One region of the Streptomyces bottropensis ATCC 25435 genome, then DNA from elsewhere that is predicted to be linked to it. Evidence: riboswitches for the same ligand, from Rfam matches in the RefSeq annotation. Region 1 holds a riboswitch; each other region holds the start of a gene.
What was found. A riboswitch is a leader RNA that binds a small molecule or an ion and turns the genes downstream of it on or off. The one in region 1 is predicted to bind cobalamin.

Region 1 (6,031 bases):
CCCCCGGCGGCACGAACGGCAGACCCTTCGGCGCGCCCGACTCGATGAGCCGCCACAGCGCGTCCGTGTCCGCGTGTTCCTCGATCAGGTCGCCGAGCCGGTCCAGCTGCTCCTCGCGCAGCGCGGCGAACGACGTGTCGGCGGCCGGTACGAAACGGCGCCCGGAGGCCGCCGCCACCTCCCGCAGAAAGGCCCGCCGGAAACCGTCCGACTCCAGCGAACCGTGCCAGTGCGTGCCCCAGATCTGCCCGACCCGACACCCGTCCAGGAAGGGCTCCCCGCCCAGTACGTCGGCGACCCCGTGGTGGATCTCGTACCCCTCGACCCGCTCCCCGAGGGCCTCCCCGACGGGGCGGGTGAGTGTCTTCTCCGGGGCGAACCGTACGCGGACGGGGAGAAGTCCGAGCGCGTCGACGTGCCCCCGCCGGCTCTCGACGTCGTCCTCGATGTGCTCCCCGAGGACTTGGAAACCGCCGCAGATGCCGAGCACCGGCCGCCCCTCGGCGGCGCGCCGCGCGAGGGCGTCGGCCAGGCCCCGCTCCCGCAGCCACTCCAGCGCCCGTACCGTCCCCCGGGTCCCCGGCACCACGACGAGGTCCGCGTCGGCCAGTTCCTCGGCCCGGTCCACGAACCGCACGACGACACCGGGTTCGGCGGCGAGGGCGTCCACGTCGGTGAAGTTGGACATCAGCGGCACCGCGCACACGGCGACCCGCAGGACGTCCTCCCCGACGGGCGGTGCCACGTTCGACTCGCGGACCGTCCCGCGCAGCGACACCCGCAGCCCGTCCTCCTCGTCGATCCCGAGCCCGTGCCGGAACGGCAGCACGCCGTAGGTCCGCCTCCCGGTCAGCCCGTGCAGCATGTCGAGCCCCGGCTCCAGCAGCAAGACGTCGCCCCGGAACTTGTTGACGAGGAACCCGGCGACGAGTGCCTGGTCCTCGGGCGAGAGCAGCGCCACGGTCCCGAAGAAGGACGCGAAGACCCCACCGCGGTCGATGTCGCCGACGACGAGCACGGGGAGCCCGGCGTTCCGGGCGATCCCCATGTTGACGATGTCGGTCCGCCGGAGATTGATCTCGGCGGGGGAACCGGCCCCCTCACAGATCACCGCGTCATACGTGCCCCGCAACTCGGCGAGACAGTCCAACACGGTCCCGAGCAGCCGCTGTTGCCGTCCCCCGTGGTACCCGCGCGCACTCATCTCGCCCACGGGCTTCCCGAGCAGCACCACCTGACTGCTGCGCTCGCCACCGGGCTTCAGCAGGACGGGGTTCATGAGCGCGGTCGGCTCCACCCGGCAGGCCTGGGCCTGCATGGCCTGCGCCCGCCCGATCTCGGCGCCCTCCTTCGTCACGAAGGAGTTGAGCGACATGTTCTGCGCCTTGAAGGGCGCGACCTTGACCCCCTGCCGCACCAGCCACCGGCAGATCCCGGCGGTCACCACGCTCTTCCCGGCATCGGAGGTGGTCCCGGCGACCAGCAACCCGCCACTCATCCCTGACTCCTCGCCCGCCGTGCCGGCCGCCCCGCGACCCGCCCCCGCACCATCGCCGCACCCGCGCCGACCCCCAGGGCGAGCCAACTCACCCTGCGGGACAGCCGGACGGCCCGTTCGATGTCCCCGACGCCGACGGCCCGCCCCTCCCCATTGAGCACGGGCCGGTGCTCGACCCGCCCCCCGTACGACAACGTGCCCCCCAACCGCACTCCGAGCGCCCCCGCGAACGACGCCTCCACGGGCCCCGCGTTGGGACTCGGATGCCTGCCCGCGTCCGCCCGCCACGCCCGCACCGCCCCCCGGGGGTCCCCACCGGCGGCGGTGGCCAGCAAGGCGGTCAGCCGGGCCCCCGGCCACCCCGCCACGTCGTCCAGCCGCGCGGAGGCCCACCCGTAGCGCCGGTAGCGCCGCGACCGGTGTCCGACCATGGCGTCCAAGGTGTTCACGGCCCGGAACCCCACGAGCCCGGGCACCCCGCCGACGGCCCCCCACACGAGCGCCCCCACCACCGCGTCGGACGTGTTCTCGGCGACGGACTCCACGACCGCCCGCGCGATCCCGTCCGGGTCGAGCGCCTGCGGATCCCGTCCGCACAGATGGGGCAACCGGCCCCGCGCGCCCTCGACATCGCCGGCGTCGAGGAACCGCGCGATCGTCCGCGCCTCCCGCCCGAGCGAGGTCCCCCCGACGACGGCCCAGGTGGCGGCGGCGGTCAGTCCGACGGACGCGATCCGCGACGGCCGTACGGCGGCCGAGGCCGCGGCCCCCAGCGCGACGGCGCCGCCGGCGCACACCGCGGTGTGCAGCGCGCCCCACCCCCGGTGGTCCCGCCACAGCACCCGCTCCACCGCGCCGGCGGCCCGCCCGAACGCCGCGACCGGATGCCCGCGGCGCGGATCGCCGAACAGCAGATCGCCGAGGAGCCCGGCGGCGGCGCCGTACGCGAAGACGCGATCGGCACGCACCGGTTCAGCCGGTCACGGGGTCGGGCAGGGTCCGGACGCTGGGCCCCGAAGGGCAGCCGCACAGGGCGCACATGGCGATAGGTCCTCACTCAGGGTGTCCACGCCCTGGTTCGACGAGACCGACGGCGAGAGTTCCTGGCTCCCGGGGAGACGCTTCGAGATGCTTCCCCGGTGACAGTGGCGGGACCGCGCCGGACTCGCACCGGCTTCCTCTTCTGCCGTCGTACATGGCCCCGGCAGTCCACCACGCCCCCGGAAGACCCGTCAACTTGCTGTTGACCTGCGGCGCAGCGGTGTGCTCAGCCCCACACCGCCGAAATCCCGCCAGACGCCCGAATCGGCACTTTCCGCGCGCTTGCCCGACGACCCGGCCGGGAACACCCCGAGGAACGGCGGCGGGCGGCTCGCGACGGGCCGTCCGGGGGACGGGAGGTGCACACGTGGACGATCGGCGGAGCAGGACGGTCTCGTCGGGCACGAGGTACGGGAGCGCGCGCGGAGCCTGGGTGACGGCGGCCGCGCCCTGGGCACTCTTCTGCTGGGTCATGGGGGTGCTGGCCGTCGGCGCGGGCGCGCTGGCGGCGCTCCTCGTCCCGGCGGGTGAGGTGCGCGGTCCGGTCTGGACGCTGGTGACGGTTCTCGTCGCCGCCGGCGCGGGCCTGTGGTCGGGTCTCACCCCGGGCACCGGGCGGCTCCGGGTCCCGGACCGTGCTCCGGTCGCGCCCCGGCCCCGCGGGCCGGAGCGTCGCTGACGCCGGCCCGGGACGCGCACGACCCCCGAGGGCGCCGTACGCCGTCGGGGGTCGGTGGTCGAGCTGTCGAGAGACCGGGGAGGCCCGGTCCCAGCTCATGATCATGTCCGGTCTCAGGTCATGATCAGGGAGATTCCGTACGCCACGGCCGCCGCGCACAGCGCGAAGCACACGTACGCACCCGTGGTCGCCGCCGCGACCGAGTCGCCCCGGGTCGACGCCTCCTCCCGCTTGGAGAGGCCGACGATGCCGAGGGTGAACAGGCCGACGAGGGCCACGGTGACCACGAGGCTGACTCCGAAGACGGAGCCGAGAGCTGCCCAGTCGATGTGCATGGTGGTGATCTTCCTCAGGGAGTCGTGGGGCTCAGACGGCGGGCGTCGGCGCGGACGTGCTCGCCGGTGCCGTGGCCTCGGCGGCGGGGGCCGGAATGGTCGCCGTGAGGTCCTCGGCCACGGTGCCGACCGGCGGCGGGGTCACGGCGGCGATCGCCGTCGTCACCACCCCGGGCGGCTCCTCGGTGTCGTTCACGTTGGTGTGGTCGACCACCTCACGGCGGGAGACCAGCCAGATCGCGGCGCTGGAGGCGACGAGGAAGACCGCGACGACGGCCGTGCCCCAGGTGCCGAAGGACGTCACCCACTCGGCCAGCGCGGCGACCAGCGCGGCGGCCGGCAGGGTCAGGCCCCAGGCGACGAACATCCGGGTCGCGGTGGACCAGCGGACCACCCCGCCCTTGCGGCCGAGGCCCGCGCCCATCACGGCGCCGGAGACCGAGTGCGTGGTGGAGAGCGAGAAGCCCAGGTGCGAGGAGGCCAGGATGACCGTGGCCGCGCTGGTCTGGGCGGCGAAGCCCTGCTGCGGCTGGAGGTCGGTCAGGCCCTTGCCCATCGTGCGGATGATGCGCCAGCCGCCCAGGTAGGTGCCGAGCGCGATGGCCGTACCGGCGGAGACGATGACCCACACCGGCGGGTCCGAGTCGGGCGCCAGGGTGCCGCCGGCCACCAGGGCCAGCGTGATGATGCCCATCGTCTTCTGGGCGTCGTTCGTGCCGTGGGCCAGCGAGACCAGGCCGGCGGAGGCGATCTGGCCGGCGCGGTACCCCTTGCCGGAGGCCTTCTCGTTGGTGTGCGCGCCGAGCTTGTACGTCAGCCGGGTGGCGAGCATCGCCGCGAGGCCGGCGACCAGCGGGGCGGCGATGGCCGGGATCAGCACCTTGGTGACGAGCACGTCCCCGTGCACCGCGCCCGTGCCGACCGAGGCGATGGTGGCACCGATGAGGCCGCCCATCAGGGCGTGCGAGGAGCTGGAGGGGAGTCCGACCAGCCAGGTCAACAGGTTCCAGAGGATGGCGCCGACGAGCGCCGCGAATATGACCTCTGGCTGGATGCCGGACTCGTCGACGAGCCCCTTGGAGATGGTGTTGGCGACCTCGATGGAAAGGAACGCGCCGACAAGGTTGAGCACGGCGGACATGGCCACCGCGACCTTGGGCTTCATGGCGCCTGTCGAGATGGTGGTGGCCATCGCGTTGGCGGTGTCGTGGAAACCGTTCGTAAAATCGAACGCAAGCGCGGTGATGACCACGATCGCGAGGATCAGCGAGAAGTTTTCCATTTACCTGAGCTTCTTTCGGACGTCAGTGGCATGTGGACCGTAGGCAACCTGGATGAACGGAAGGTGAACTGGGGCGGGCGCGTGGGTGTAGTGAATGAGGTGCCACCCTTCCGCTTGTGCGCGTGCGGCGGGGCCCGGCCCGAAAGGACGGAGGCCCGACGTTCGAACGCAGGCGGAATGCCGTGGTCCGGCCGCCCTTCGCCCCGTGTCCGGCCGCCCTGCCTCCGGTCGCCCGTCCATTCCGCCGGGGTGAGGTGCCTGACAGGATCACGGCATGGCTGAGCAGCGGCGCGACGTCCGGGACGAGCGAGGCGTGGACGAGGTGGGCGGGCATCCGCGGGATGCGCGGGACGGGGAAGGTCGGCGCGCTGCGCCGGGGGAGGTGGCGCGCGCGTGGGACGGACTCGTCGCCACCGCCCGGCGGACCGTGGCCGACGGCCTGGTCGTCGGCACCTCCGGCAACGTCTCCGTGCGCGTGGGGGACACCGTCCTGGTCACACCGACGGGAGTGCCGTACGACCGCCTGAGCCCGGACGACGTCACGGGCGTCGACCTCTCCGGCCGGCAGGTCCTCGGCACGCTCCGCCCGACCAGCGAACTCCCCATGCACCTGGCGATCCACACCACCACCGACGCCCGTGCCGTCGTCCACACCCACGCCGTGCACGCGACGGCCGTCTCCACCCTCGTGGACGAGCTGCCGCTGATCCACTACATGTCCGCCGCCCTCGGCGGACCCGTCCGGGTCGCCCCCTACGCGACCTACGGCACCCCGGAGCTGGCCGAGAACATGCTCCGCGCCCTGACGGGCCGCACGGGCTGCCTGCTCCAGAACCACGGCACGATCACCTACGGCGGCACCCTCGACGAGGCCTACGACCGCACGGCCCAACTGGAATGGATGTGCCAGGTCTGGCTGAAGGCCTCCACGGTCCCGCACCTCACCCCGCACCTGCTCACCCGCGAACAGCTGAACGAAACGGGCGAGCGCCTCAAGGGATACGGCCAGCCGGGCTAGCTTCCGGACCGACGGCGGCGAGCCTGCGGGGCACCCTCGGGACGCGTACACCCGCCACTCGGCCGGGCGACCGCGCTCCGCGACCCGCACGTGGTCCCCCCGACGCACGCCCACTGGCCCCCGGCACGGTCCGCCGGGACACTGGAGCCGTGCGTGGAGTGAGAGCTGCAGCCTCGGC
Region 2 (6,031 bases), 1.7 Mb from region 1:
AGAAGGGCGCGTACACGGGGGAGTTGACGACGACGGGGTCGCCGGGCTCGGTGATCAGCCGCAGTACCTGGACCGCGCCCATCATCACGTCCGGGATCAGCGCGGAGCGGTCGATCGCCACGCCGTCCCAGTTCCAGCGCCGTACGGCGAAACCGGCCAGCGATTCGGCGAAGTCGGTTCCGGCGGGATACCCGGTGTCGCCCGAGGCGATGGCCTCGCGCAGTGCGTCGGCGACCGCCTCGGCGAGCGGGACGTCCATCTCCGCCACCCACAGCGGCAGGACGTCGGTGGGGTGGGTACGCCACTTCATGCTCTTGCGCTCACGGAGCTGTTCGAGCGACAGCACCTCGAGAGGGTTCGCGAGCTCGGCTCCGGTGTCTGCGGGGCCGTGCCCATCAGTGGCAGTCATCTTCAGCATTGGACCGCGATCTCGATCTCCATGCAAGCGCCCAGGCGCAGGGACGGCACCCCGGGCGGCGGCAGCGGAAGCGTCACGGCACCGAGACGTCCTCCGGGTCCGCCGTACGACCGTGGTCCCAGGACCTGCGTCTGATCGGCAATCATCCGTAAATGCTGTTAGCATGCACTTGCGTATCATTTGCAATTACGTCGCGGAGGACGTTGGACATGGCGGTTTACACGCTCCCGGAGCTTCCCTACGACTACGCGGCACTCGAACCGGTCATCAACCCGCAGATCGTCGAGCTGCACCACGACAAGCACCACGCGGCGTACGTCAAGGGCGCGAACGACACCTTGGAGCAGCTGGCGGAGGCGCGGGACAAGGAACAGTGGGGCTCGATCAGCGGCCTGGAGAAGAACCTGGCCTTCCACCTCTCCGGACACATCCTGCACTCCATCTACTGGCACAACATGACCGGCGACGGCGGTGGCGAGCCCCTGGCCGCGGACGGCGTGGGCGAGTTGGCCGACGCCCTCGCCGAGTCCTTCGGCTCCTTCGCGGGGTTCAAGGCCCAGCTCACCAAGGCGTCGGCCACCACGCAGGGTTCAGGCTGGGGGGTCCTCGCCTACGAGCCGCTGAGCGGTCGCCTGATCGTGGAGCAGGTCTACGACCACCAGGGCAACGTCGGCCAGGGCTCGACCCCGATCCTGGTCTTCGACGCCTGGGAGCACGCCTTCTACCTGCAGTACAAGAACCAGAAGGTCGACTTCATCGACGCCATGTGGGCCGTCGTCAACTGGCAGGACGTGGCGAAGCGTTACGCCGCCGCCAAGGAGCGCGGCGACAGCCTGCTGCTCACCCCCTGAGCGCTGACGCCGTGACCGTGACGGCGTCCGCACCGACGTCCTGCTCGTGATCGTCTTCTCAACCTTCACCGGGCAGGCGGCAAGGCGAAGGGCCCTCGCAAGGACGTGACTTGTGAGGGCCCTTCTCCATCCGCTCGACCCGCCGTCCGTGTCCGGGGTCCGGGCCCTGCTCTGCGGGCCCCGGTGCACCGCAGCAACCCTGTGCCGCGCGCGCTGCGGATCGCCTCGCGGACGACGGCGTGCTGCATCAGTACGTGAGCACCTCCGCCCCGTGTCCCGTGTCCCGTGCCCCGTGCCCCGTGCCCCGTGTCCAATGTCCCGTGTCCCAATTCCCGTGACCGATCGCACGACCCGACGACGCGGCGATCTTGATAGCCTCGGGGAGCCAGTCGAGCCACATCCGAGGCCAGGGAATCCGGTGCGAATCCGGAACTGACGCGCAGCGGTGAGGGGGACGGGCGGGGCACGCATGTCACTGGGAGACCGGGAAGGCGCCTCGTCCGGACGAACCCGAGTCCGAAGACCTGCTGGCACCTCCGCACCCGTGCGCGGAGGACGTCCGTAGGCCAGGCTCCGCGAACGAGCCCCGACCACCGAGGTACGCCCGTGCTCCGCACCGCCCTTCGTCCCGCTGCCTTCCTCCTTGCTCCCGCGCTGCTGCTCACCGCCTGCGGCGGTTCCGCAGGCGACACCGAGGGCACCCAGCCGTCCGCCGGCGCGGACTACCCGCGCACCATCGACAACTGTGGCCGGAAGGCCACCCTGAAGTCGGCTCCGCAGAGGGCCGTCTCGCTCAATCAGGGCACCACGGAGATCCTGCTCTCCCTCGGCCTCGCCGACCGCATGGCAGGCACCGCCACCTGGACCGACCCGGTCATGAAGGGCCTGGACAAGGCCAACGCGTCCGTGCCCCGACTCGCCGACAACGCGCCCTCCTTCGAGAAGGTCCTGGACGCCGAACCCGACTTCGTCACCGCCTCCTTCGTCTCCACCCTCGGCAAGGGCGGCGTCGCCACCCGCGAGCAGTTCGAGAAGCTGGGCGTGCCCACGTACGTCTCGCCCTCCGACTGCTCGGCCGGCAAGGACAACGACAGCGGCGGCGACGGATCGCGCAGCAAGCCCCTCACCCTGGACGCCGTCTACGGCGAGATACACGACCTGGCTCGCGCGTTCGACGTCGACGCCCGCGGCGACAAGCTCGTCGCCGAGCTGAAGGAGCGGGTGCGCAAGGCGACCGAAGGGCTGGACGCCTCCGGCGTCTCGCTCATGTACTGGTTCGCCAACTCCCAGTCGCCCTACCTCGCCGGCTGCTGCGGTGCCCCTGGTGCCATCAGCCGGGCCGTCGGCGCGAAGAACGCCTTCGCCGACACCCATGACGAGTGGCCCCAGATCGGCTGGGAGACCGTCGCCGAGCGTGACCCCGACGTCATCGTGATCGGCGACCTCACCCGCAGGCAGCAGACCGCCGAAACCGCCGAGGCCAAGATCCGCTTCCTGGAGACCCACCCCGCCACCCGCAACCTGACCGCCGTAAAGAAGAAGCGGTACGTCCTGCTCAGCGGGCAGGCGATGAACCCCTCCATCCGCACCGTCGAAGGGATCGAGAAGGTCACCGCCGGCCTGCGCGACTTCGGGCTCGTCAAGTGAGCCTGCGCGCACTGCTGTTGACCGGCGGCGGCTCCGCCGCGCTGCTCGCGTCGGTCGCCGTCGCGGTGACGATCGGACCCGCCGACATCTCCGCCGACGACGTCTGGGCCTCCGTCGCCGCCCATCTCGGCCTCGGCGAAGGCACGTTGGCGCCGCTGCGGGACGGCATCGTGTGGAACCTGCGCATGCCCCGCACCCTGCTCGCCGCGGTGTGCGGAGCCGGACTCGCGGTCTGCGGGGCGGTCATGCAGTCCCTGCTGCGCAACCCTCTCGCCGACCCGTTCGTCCTCGGCGTCTCCTCCGGCGCCTCCACCGGAGCGGTCGCCGTCGTCGTCCTGGGCGTGGGCGGGGGAGTGGTGTCCCTGTCGGCGGGGGCGTTCCTCGGCGCTCTGCTCTCCTTCGCCCTGGTGCTGCTGCTCAGCCACACCCTCGGCGGCAGCACCGACCGCGTCGTCCTGTCCGGCGTCGCCGTCATGCAACTCTTCTCCGCCCTGACCTCGTTCATCGTCCTGACCTCCGCCGACGCCGAGACCACCCGTGGCGTGCTGTTCTGGCTGCTCGGCTCGCTCACCGGCGCCGACTGGGGCCAGGTGGTGCTCTGCGCGGTCGTCCTGGCCGTGGTCCTGCTGGTCTGCCTCGCGCACGCCCGCACCCTGGACGCGTTCGCGTTCGGTGAGGAGGCGGCGGCATCGCTGGGCGTCCACGTGGCCCGTACCCGGCTGATCCTGCTCTGCGCCACCGCGCTGCTCACCGCCGCCCTGGTCAGCTGCGCCGGAGCGATCGGGTTCGTCGGACTGGTCCTGCCCCATGCCACCCGCGCTCTCACCGGCGCAGGCCACGCCCGTCTGCTGCCGATCACGGCGCTGACCGGAGCCGTCTTCCTGGTGTGGGTGGACACCCTCGCCCGAACCGTTCTCGACCCCCAGGAGGTCCCGGTGGGCGTACTGACGTCCCTCATCGGGGTACCGGCGTTCGTGGCCGTGCTCTACCGCGGACGGAGAAGGACATGACCAGCCTGCACGCGAACCGTGTCGTGCGGCGCATCGGCGACAAGGTCGTCGTCGACGGCGTCACCCTCGCCCTCCGCTCCGGTGAGACCGTCGGTCTGCTCGGCCCCAACGGTTCGGGAAAGTCGACGCTGCTCAGGCTGCTGGCCGGGGTTCTCGCGCCGACCGGCGGAGTCGTCACCCTGGACGGGCGTCCGCTCACCGAGGTCGGCCGCCGTGCCATCGCCCGCCGCGTCGCCACCGTCGAACAACACGCCCACACCCAGACCGAACTGACCGTCCGCGAGGTCGTCGCCCTCGGCCGCATCCCGCATCGCCGCGCCTGGACACCGCCCACGGTGGCCGACGCGGAGGCCGTCACCGAGGCCCTGGCACGCACCGGACTGACCGACCGGTCCGACCAGTCCTGGCACACCCTGTCCGGCGGCGAGCGCCAGCGCGCCCAGATCGCCCGCGCCCTCGCGCAGAAGCCTCGCGAACTCCTGCTCGACGAACCGACCAACCACCTCGACATCCAGCACCAACTCGACCTGCTGGACCTCGTCGCCGACCTGCCGGTCACCACCGTGATCGCCCTGCACGACCTCAACCTCGCCGCGATGTACTGCGACCGCCTGCTCGTCCTGCGCGACGGCCGCGCCGTCACGCAGGGCATCCCGACCGAGGTCCTGACCCCAAGCCTCATCGAACAGGTCTACGGCGTCCGCGCCGAGGTCACCCACGCCCCCGGCCACCCCGTGATCCGCTTCCTGCGCCCCACGGCCCAGGACGGATCCGCCCGCGAGAGGAGCACGACGAGCGATGTCTCGACAGCGACGTGAAGCAGCACAAAGGAAGCACGGCCGGGCCGAACCGGCGCCGTGCCGCATCGTGGTCTGCCGGGACTGCTGCTGCGGAACCCCGAAGGTCACCGGAGTCGATCACACCCGGCAGGTCGAGTGGCTGTCCGAGAACGCTCCCGTGCGCGTCGCGGCCTGTCTCGACGTCTGCGAGCACGCGAACGTCATCGTCGTCCAGCCCTCCACCGCCGCCCGCGCGGCAGGAGCCCGCCCGGTCTGGCTCGGCCTCGTCAACGACTCCGACGCCACCGAGGACATCGCCGCCTGGGTACGGGCCGGTGGTCCTGGTGTCGCTCCCTGCCCCGACATCCTTGACCTGTATGTGTTCACCCCGCCCCGAAGGGCGCGGCGTGATGGCGATCGCTGAAGCCCATGCCCCGCCCCGCCAGCCACGCCGCATCGACGCCACAGCACGCGCACCGCACTCGCACCCCTTACCTCCACAGAAGTGTCCGCCGGCAATTCGGTTGCCCGGAGGCCGTAGTGCGGGGATAGGTTCGCGAGCGTGGATGAAATGGACCTGCTCAGGCGATCCGGCGGTCCCGTGACCCGGAGCCGGATCAGCCATGACCTGGCCGAACTCGGCCTCGGCGACGGCGATCTCGTGATGTTCCATACCCGCATGTCCGCCATCGGCTACGTGGCCGGCGGACCGGAGACGGTCATCGAGGCCCTGCGTGACGTGGTGGGATCGCGGGGGACCTTGATGGTGACCTGCGGTTGGAACGACGCGCCGCCGTACGACTTCGTGACCTGGCCGCAAGCCTGGCAGGATGCCCTGCGCGAGGAACACCCCGTCTACGACCCGGACTTCAGCGAAGCCGATCACAGCAACGGCCGACTCCCCGAAGCGCTGCGCCGCCGACCCGGAGCGATCCGCAGCCGCCACCCGGATGTCAGCTTCGCGGCCCTGGGGTCCGCGGCAGCCGACCTGATGGCCGACCATCCCTGGGACGACCCCCACGGCCCCGGCAGCCCCCTGGCACGGTTGACCGCGGGCAGTGGCCGGGTACTCCTGCTGGGAGCACCGCTGGACACCATGACGCTCCTGCACCACGCCGAGGCTCTCGCCGACGCCCCCGGCAAGCGGTTCGTGGACTACGAACAGCCCATCCTCGTGGACGGCCGACGGGTCTGGCGCCGCTTCCACGACATCGACTCGGAAGAAGGCGCCTTCGACTACTCCTCCGCGGTGGCCCAAGGACGGGAGCCGTTCGAAGTCATCGTCCAGGACATGCTCGCTGCGGGAATCGGCCGCCAAGGCAGGGT
Region 3 (6,031 bases), 1.3 Mb from region 1:
GTTCTGATCGGCGAGCGAGGCGAAGTAGCCGGCGGCGCTGTACAGGTCGAGGGTGGCGTCGGGGCCGCTGCCCAGCAGCATGTTCTCGTCCATCAGCGTGCTCAGCCGCAAGCACCGCCGGTCCAGCCCGGCGGCGGCGAAGGCCCGGTTGAAGCGGACCGCGTCGCTGCCGACCAGGAGCATCAGGACGCCGTCGGCGTCGGCCAGCTCGATGCGGCGCAGGACGGGCCCGAAGTCCTCGGTGCCCAGTGGCAGGTACGCCTCACCGCTGACCCGGCCCCGGCACGCGCGGGCATACCCCCGGGCCGCCCGCGCGGTGCTGCGGGGCCACACGTAGTCGTTGCCGACGACGAACCAGCGGCGCACCCCGCGGGACTCCGCGAGCAGCCGCATCGCGGGCAGCAGCTGCCAGGACGGCGTCTCGCTCGTCATGAAGACGCCCTCGGTGCGCTCCCCGCCCTCGTACAGGGCCGTGTAGACGTAGGGCACCCGGTGCGCGATCCGTGGGGCCACGGCCTGCCGCACGGAGGAGATGTGCCAGCCGGTGACGCCCTGCACCGCGCCCGAGGCGACCAGGGCCTCGACGTCCTCGGCGACCCGCCACGGCTCGGCCCCGCCGTCGACCTCGACCAGCCGCAGCTCCCTGCCCAGCACTCCCCCGGCCCTGTTGACCTCCTCGGCGGCCAGCCGCGCACACGCCCCGCAGGTGGGGCCGAAGATCCCGGCGGGGCCGCGCATGGGGTAGACGAGCGCGACGTCGAAGGCCGAGCCGTCGGCCGTGTACCACCCGGGGGTGTGGAGGCGCAGCGGTCGCCGATTCATGGGCTCATGATGGCGTGATCGTCAGCGACGCCCCAGGACGTGCCACGGATCGAGACCGATTCGTAGGCCGGGCCGAGGGCCGGTGAGCCGGCCGCCGGGGCGGGTGCGTCACCGAGCCGTCGCGTCCCCTTGCTCCGACAGCGGCGGCTGTCGTCCCGAGCGCGGACGTCAGGCGGTCCCGCCCTTGCGGGACCTGAGCCACCACACGCCGCCGCCGAGGGCGAGGACGACGGCCGCGCCGAGGGCGAGGGGCACGACCGGGAAGCCGTCGTCGTCGGTGCTGTCCGCCGCCGCCTGTGCCGACGGGGCGGAGGTCTTCGCGCTGGGTTCGGGCGAGGGGGCGGCCGTGGTGGGCTCCTCCGACGGGGTGGGGCTGACGACCTCGGCGCCCGGGGCGGCGGCCTTCAGGTCCAGACGGGGGGCCGGGTGACCGTGGCCGTGGCCGTCTCCTTCGGCCTCCTCCTCCAGCTCGATCCAGCGGTCGACGTTGCCGTCGCTGTAGGACTGCAGGGTCTTGAAGGCCAGTGACTTCGCGTCGGGCAACTGCCGTACGGTGACGACGTACTCGACGTCCTCCCCCACGGGTAGCTTGGCGCCGGAGACGGTGTAGCCCCGGGCGGTCGGGGTGAACTTCCAGCCGTCCGGGCCCTTCTTGTAGGTGAGGTCGGCGGGGGCGATGCCCTTCGGGAGGATCACCTCCAGCTCGGTGATGCCGGCGGAGGCGGACTCCGACTCGGCGGAGAAGGTCAGGTCGACGTTCTGGTCGAGGGCCCGGGCGCCCTCCGCCTCGACCTCCGCGTGGGCCGCGGCCGGCCCCGCGGTGGCGACGGCGACCGCGAACGCGGCCGCGGTGAGGACGCCGAGACGGCGCGAACTGCGTACGAAGGCGGGGCGGTGCACTGCGGACTCCCTGGGCCGGCGGCATGAAGGGTGCATTCAAGCGCAGGCCGGGACCCGTGGCCAAGGGCGGTCACCTGTACGAACGGTTCCCGCCGTCCACGGTCGTCGTGGGGTCACTCGTGTGCGTCATGGGGAGGGTGGGGCGCGCGCCGGGGTGTGAGCTGTTCCACGGCGCCCGCGCGCCCCTCGTCGCCGCTTGTCAGCGCCCTTATGTGGGCACTACTGTCACCACGCCTTGGTGAACGGGAAATCCGGTGTGATGCCGGTGCGGCCCTCGCCACTGTGATCGGGAAGTCCGGCTCCAGTCCTCACGGACAGCCACTGGGTTGATATGACCCGGGAAGGCGGAGCACGGGCGGTGGGACCCGTGAGCCAGGAGACCGACCAAGGCGCGTCAACCATCCACGAGGTGCTGGAGAGGGTCTGCTGAGCCATGCACATAGCCGAGGGTTTCCTTCCTCCGGCGCACGCGATCGCCTGGGGCGTCGCGTCCGCGCCATTCGTCGTCCACGGAGTCCGGGCACTCACCCGTGAGGTGAAGGAGCACCCCGAGAGCACGCTGCTGCTCGGTGCCTCGGGAGCCTTCACCTTCGTCCTGTCGGCGCTGAAGCTGCCGTCGGTCACCGGCAGTTGCTCCCACCCCACCGGTACCGGACTGGGCGCCATCCTGTTCCGGCCCCCGATCATGGCGGTCCTGGGCACCATCACCCTGCTCTTCCAGGCGCTGCTGCTCGCGCACGGCGGCCTGACCACGCTCGGCGCCAACGTCTTCTCGATGGCGATCGCCGGCCCCTGGGCGGGCTACTGCATCTACCGGCTGCTGCGGCGGTTCGACGTGCCGCTGATGGTCACCGTGTTCTTCGGCGCCTTCGTCGCCGACCTGGTCACCTACTGCGTCACCAGCGTGCAGCTGGCGCTCGCGTTCCCCGACCCCAGCAGCGGCTTCCTGGGCGCGCTCGGCAAGTTCGGCTCCATCTTCGCCGTCACCCAGATCCCGCTCGCGGTCAGCGAGGGTCTCCTCACCGTGCTGGTGATGCGTCTGCTGGTGCAGTCCAGCAAGGGTGAACTGACCCGGCTCGGCGTGCTCCTGACCGGCCGGCGTGACACCACCGCGACCGAGGCCGGGACAGAGGCGGTGGCCCGGTGAACCGCAACGCGAAGATCAACACCGTGCTGCTGCTCCTCGTGGCCGCGCTCGCCGTCCTGCCACTGGCCCTCGGCCTCGGCGACCACAAGAAAGAGCCCTTCACGGGCTCGGACGCCGAGGCGGAGACCGCGATCACGGAGATGAAGCCGAGCTACGAGCCCTGGTTCTCCCCTCTCTACGAACCACCGTCCGGTGAGATCGAATCGGCCCTCTTCGCCCTTCAGGCCGCGCTCGGCGCCGGCGTCCTCGCCTACTACTTCGGCATCCACCGGGGCCGGCGCCAGGGCGAGGCGCGGGCCCGGGCGCGGCTGGACGGCGCCGACGGCACCGGAACGGTCCCGACGACACCGGTGAGCGCGACGGCCACGGCGGCCTCCACGGCTTCCGCGGCCACGCCGGCGGCGGCGGGCGCGGCGGCGTCGCCGACCGCATTCGGTTCCACGGGCGCGTCGGCCTCCACAGCCGCATCGTCCTCGACGGCCACGTCGGCTGCCCCGACCGCCTCGGCCCCGACCGCATCGGCTTCCCGGGCCACGAAGTCCGCGTCCGGCGGGGAACGCCCGTCCGGCGGTCCCGCCGAGGGCTCTCCCGGCGGGCGGGTCTGACCGTCGTGCTGCCGATCGACGCGGCGGCGCACAGCAGTCGCTGGCGCCGCCGCCATCCCGTGGACAAGGCCGTGCTCGGGCTCGGCCTCACCCTGCTCGCGATCTCCCTGCCCCCCTGGCCCGGCGCCGCCCTGGTCCTGCTGACCGCGCTCGTCGTGCTGCTGGGCCCCGCGGGCGTGCCCGGCCGCCGGCTGTGGCGCGCCTACCGGGTGCCGCTGGGCTTCTGCGTGACCGGCGCGCTGCCCCTGCTCGTCCAGGTGGGCGGACCCGGCGGGTTCGTCACCCTGGCCGACGGCGGCCCGGTCCGCGCCGGTGAACTGCTGCTGCGCACCTCGGCCGCCTCCCTCGGTGTGCTGCTGTTCGCCTTCACCACACCCATGTCGGACCTGTTGCCGCGTCTGGTGAAGGCCGGGGTGCCCGCGCCGGTGGTGGACGTCGCCCTGGTCACGTACCGCATGAGCTTCCTCCTGCTGGACTCCGTGCGCCGGATCCGGGAGGCGCAGGCCGCCCGGCTGGGGCACACCACGCGGGCCGCGACCTGGCGTTCGCTCGCCGGTCTCGGCGCCACCGCGTTCGTCCGGGCCTTCGACCGGGCGGCGCGGCTACAGACCGGGCTCGCCGGGCGGGGGTACGACGGCACCCTTCGCGTGCTGGTGCCCGAGGCCCGGGTCTCCGTGCGCTTCACCGCGGCCAGCGTCGCGCTCCTCGCGGCCATGGTCGCCCTCACCTTCGTTCTGGAAAGGCCGCTGACTTGACTTCCTCCCCCGCCTGAAGGCGGGGGATTCCAGCGGTCGCCCGCTGGGCTTCCTGCTTCACCGACGACCGCCCCGTCCGGGAGGACTCCCGTTGAGGTCTTACACCGTCTCCACAGGCAGACGCCGCCAGCCCGGCGGCCAGGATGTTGCGTGCCGCATTCACGTCGCGGTCGTGCACCGCGCCGCAGTCACACGTCCACTCGCGGACGTTCAGCGGCATCTTCGTCGCGACCGTGCCGCAGGTTCCGCACAGCTTGGAGCTGGGGAACCAGCGGTCGATCACGACGAGTTCGCGCCCGTACCAGGCGCACTTGTACTCCAGCATCATGCGCAGGTCCGTCCAGGCCGCATCCGAGATGGCGCGCGCGAGCCTGCCGTTCTTCAGCAGGTTGCGGACGGTGAGGTCCTCGATCACGACCGTTTGGTTCTCACGGACGAGTCGAGTCGACAGCTTGTGCAGGAAGTCCCGGCGCCGGTCGGCGATCCGCGCGTGCACCCGGGCGACCTTCACGCGGGCCTTGGCCCGGTTGTTGGAGCCCTTCGCCTTCCGCGACAGCTCCCGCTGGGCGCGGGCGAGGCGTGCGCGGTCACGGCGCTCGTGCCGGGGATTGGCGATCTTCTCTCCGGTGGACAGAGTCACCAGAGAGGTGATCCCGGCGTCCAGGCCGACGGCAGCGGTCGTGGCGGGCGCGCGAGTGATGGTGTCCTCGACGAGCAGGGACACGAACCAGCGGCCCGCAGCATCACGGGACACGGTCGCCGTGGTCGGCTCTGCGCCCTGCGGGAGGGGACGGGACCAGCGGATGTCCAGCGGCTCGGCCATCTTGGCCAGAGTCAGCTGCCCGTCGCGCCACGTGAAGGCGCTGCGGGTGTACTCGGCCGACGACCGGGACTTCTTCCGGCTCTTGTACCGGGGGTACTTGGCACGCTTGGCGAAGAAGTGCCCGAACGCCGTCTGGAGATGGCGCAGCGCCTGCTGGAGCGGGACGGAGGACACCTCCGTCAGGAAGGCGAGTTCCTCGGTCTTCTTCCACTGCGTCAGCGCGGCCGACGACTGCACGTAGGAGATCCGGCGCTGCTCGCCGTACCAGGCCCGGGTGCGGTCCTCCAGCGCCTTGTTGTAGACGAGACGAACACAGCCGAACGTGCGCGACAGCTCGGCTACCTGCTCGTCCGTGGGGTGGAAGCGGTACTTGAAAGCCCGCTTGACCTGCCGCGTCACACCTCACACCGTATCAGGTTCCGTGTGAGCGGCGGGTGTCGGCCGGTGACCGGTGCACGCCGGTCCGCCCTGGCGGCGAACCGGCTCTCCCTGCCCCGCTCCGCAGGGGCTTCGTTTCCTCCCCGTCCTGAAGGCCGGGGCATCCACGAAGGAGACCACCGATGAGCAGGCCCGTGCTCGTCGCCCTGCGGGGCGCGTCGTTCGCGTACGAGGACGGTCCGACCGTGCTCAGCGAACTCGACTTCGACGTGCGCGAGGGGCGCGCGCTCGCCCTGCTGGGCCGCAACGGCAGCGGCAAGACGACGCTGATGCGGCTGCTCAGCGGCGGACTGCGGCCCCGTACGGGCGAACTGGCGGTCGGGGGACGGCCGGTGACGTACGACCGGAAGGGTCTGACCCGGCTGCGGACCACGGTCCAGCTGGTCGTCCAGGACCCGGACGACCAGCTGTTCGCGGCCTCCGTCGCCCAGGACGTGTCGTTCGGCCCGCTCAATCTCGGGCTGCCCGACGCGCAGGTGCGGGTTCGGGTCGACGAGGCGCTCGGCGCGCTCGGCATCGCCGCGCTCGCCGACCGGCCCAC

Region 2: linked by a shared signal. The riboswitch ahead of STRBO_RS0121740 (ABC transporter substrate-binding protein) and the one ahead of STRBO_RS0114000 (cobalamin biosynthesis protein) in region 1 are both predicted to bind cobalamin.
Region 3: linked by a shared signal. The riboswitch ahead of STRBO_RS0119935 (energy-coupling factor ABC transporter permease) and the one ahead of STRBO_RS0114000 (cobalamin biosynthesis protein) in region 1 are both predicted to bind cobalamin.

What each region holds. Positions count from the first base shown of each region.
Region 1 covers NZ_KB911581.1:3,184,301-3,190,331, forward strand. The annotation lists gene STRBO_RS0113995 (cobyric acid synthase) at 1-1,498, opposite strand, end outside; gene STRBO_RS0114000 (cobalamin biosynthesis protein) at 1,495-2,466, opposite strand; cobalamin riboswitch at 2,574-2,727, opposite strand; gene STRBO_RS0114005 (hypothetical protein) at 2,907-3,218, shown strand; gene STRBO_RS0114010 (hypothetical protein) at 3,332-3,553, opposite strand; gene STRBO_RS0114015 (inorganic phosphate transporter) at 3,585-4,835, opposite strand; gene STRBO_RS0114020 (class II aldolase/adducin family protein) at 5,110-5,853, shown strand; gene STRBO_RS0114025 (alpha/beta hydrolase) at 6,003-6,031, shown strand, end outside.
Region 2 covers NZ_KB911581.1:4,908,132-4,914,162, forward strand. The annotation lists gene STRBO_RS0121730 (MalY/PatB family protein) at 1-418, opposite strand, end outside; gene STRBO_RS0121735 (superoxide dismutase) at 628-1,269, shown strand; cobalamin riboswitch at 1,639-1,815, shown strand; gene STRBO_RS0121740 (ABC transporter substrate-binding protein) at 1,876-2,916, shown strand; gene STRBO_RS0121745 (FecCD family ABC transporter permease) at 2,913-3,926, shown strand; gene STRBO_RS0121750 (ABC transporter ATP-binding protein) at 3,923-4,744, shown strand; gene STRBO_RS0121755 (hypothetical protein) at 4,725-5,129, shown strand; gene aac(3) (aminoglycoside 3-N-acetyltransferase) at 5,268-6,031, shown strand, end outside.
Region 3 covers NZ_KB911581.1:4,520,556-4,526,586, reverse strand. The annotation lists gene STRBO_RS0119945 (substrate-binding domain-containing protein) at 1-822, opposite strand, end outside; gene STRBO_RS0119940 (DUF1775 domain-containing protein) at 991-1,722, opposite strand; cobalamin riboswitch at 1,942-2,125, shown strand; gene STRBO_RS0119935 (energy-coupling factor ABC transporter permease) at 2,156-2,869, shown strand; gene STRBO_RS45930 (energy-coupling factor ABC transporter substrate-binding protein) at 2,866-3,474, shown strand; gene cbiQ (cobalt ECF transporter T component CbiQ) at 3,480-4,229, shown strand; gene STRBO_RS0119920 (RNA-guided endonuclease InsQ/TnpB family protein) at 4,198-5,451, opposite strand; gene STRBO_RS0119915 (energy-coupling factor ABC transporter ATP-binding protein) at 5,613-6,031, shown strand, end outside.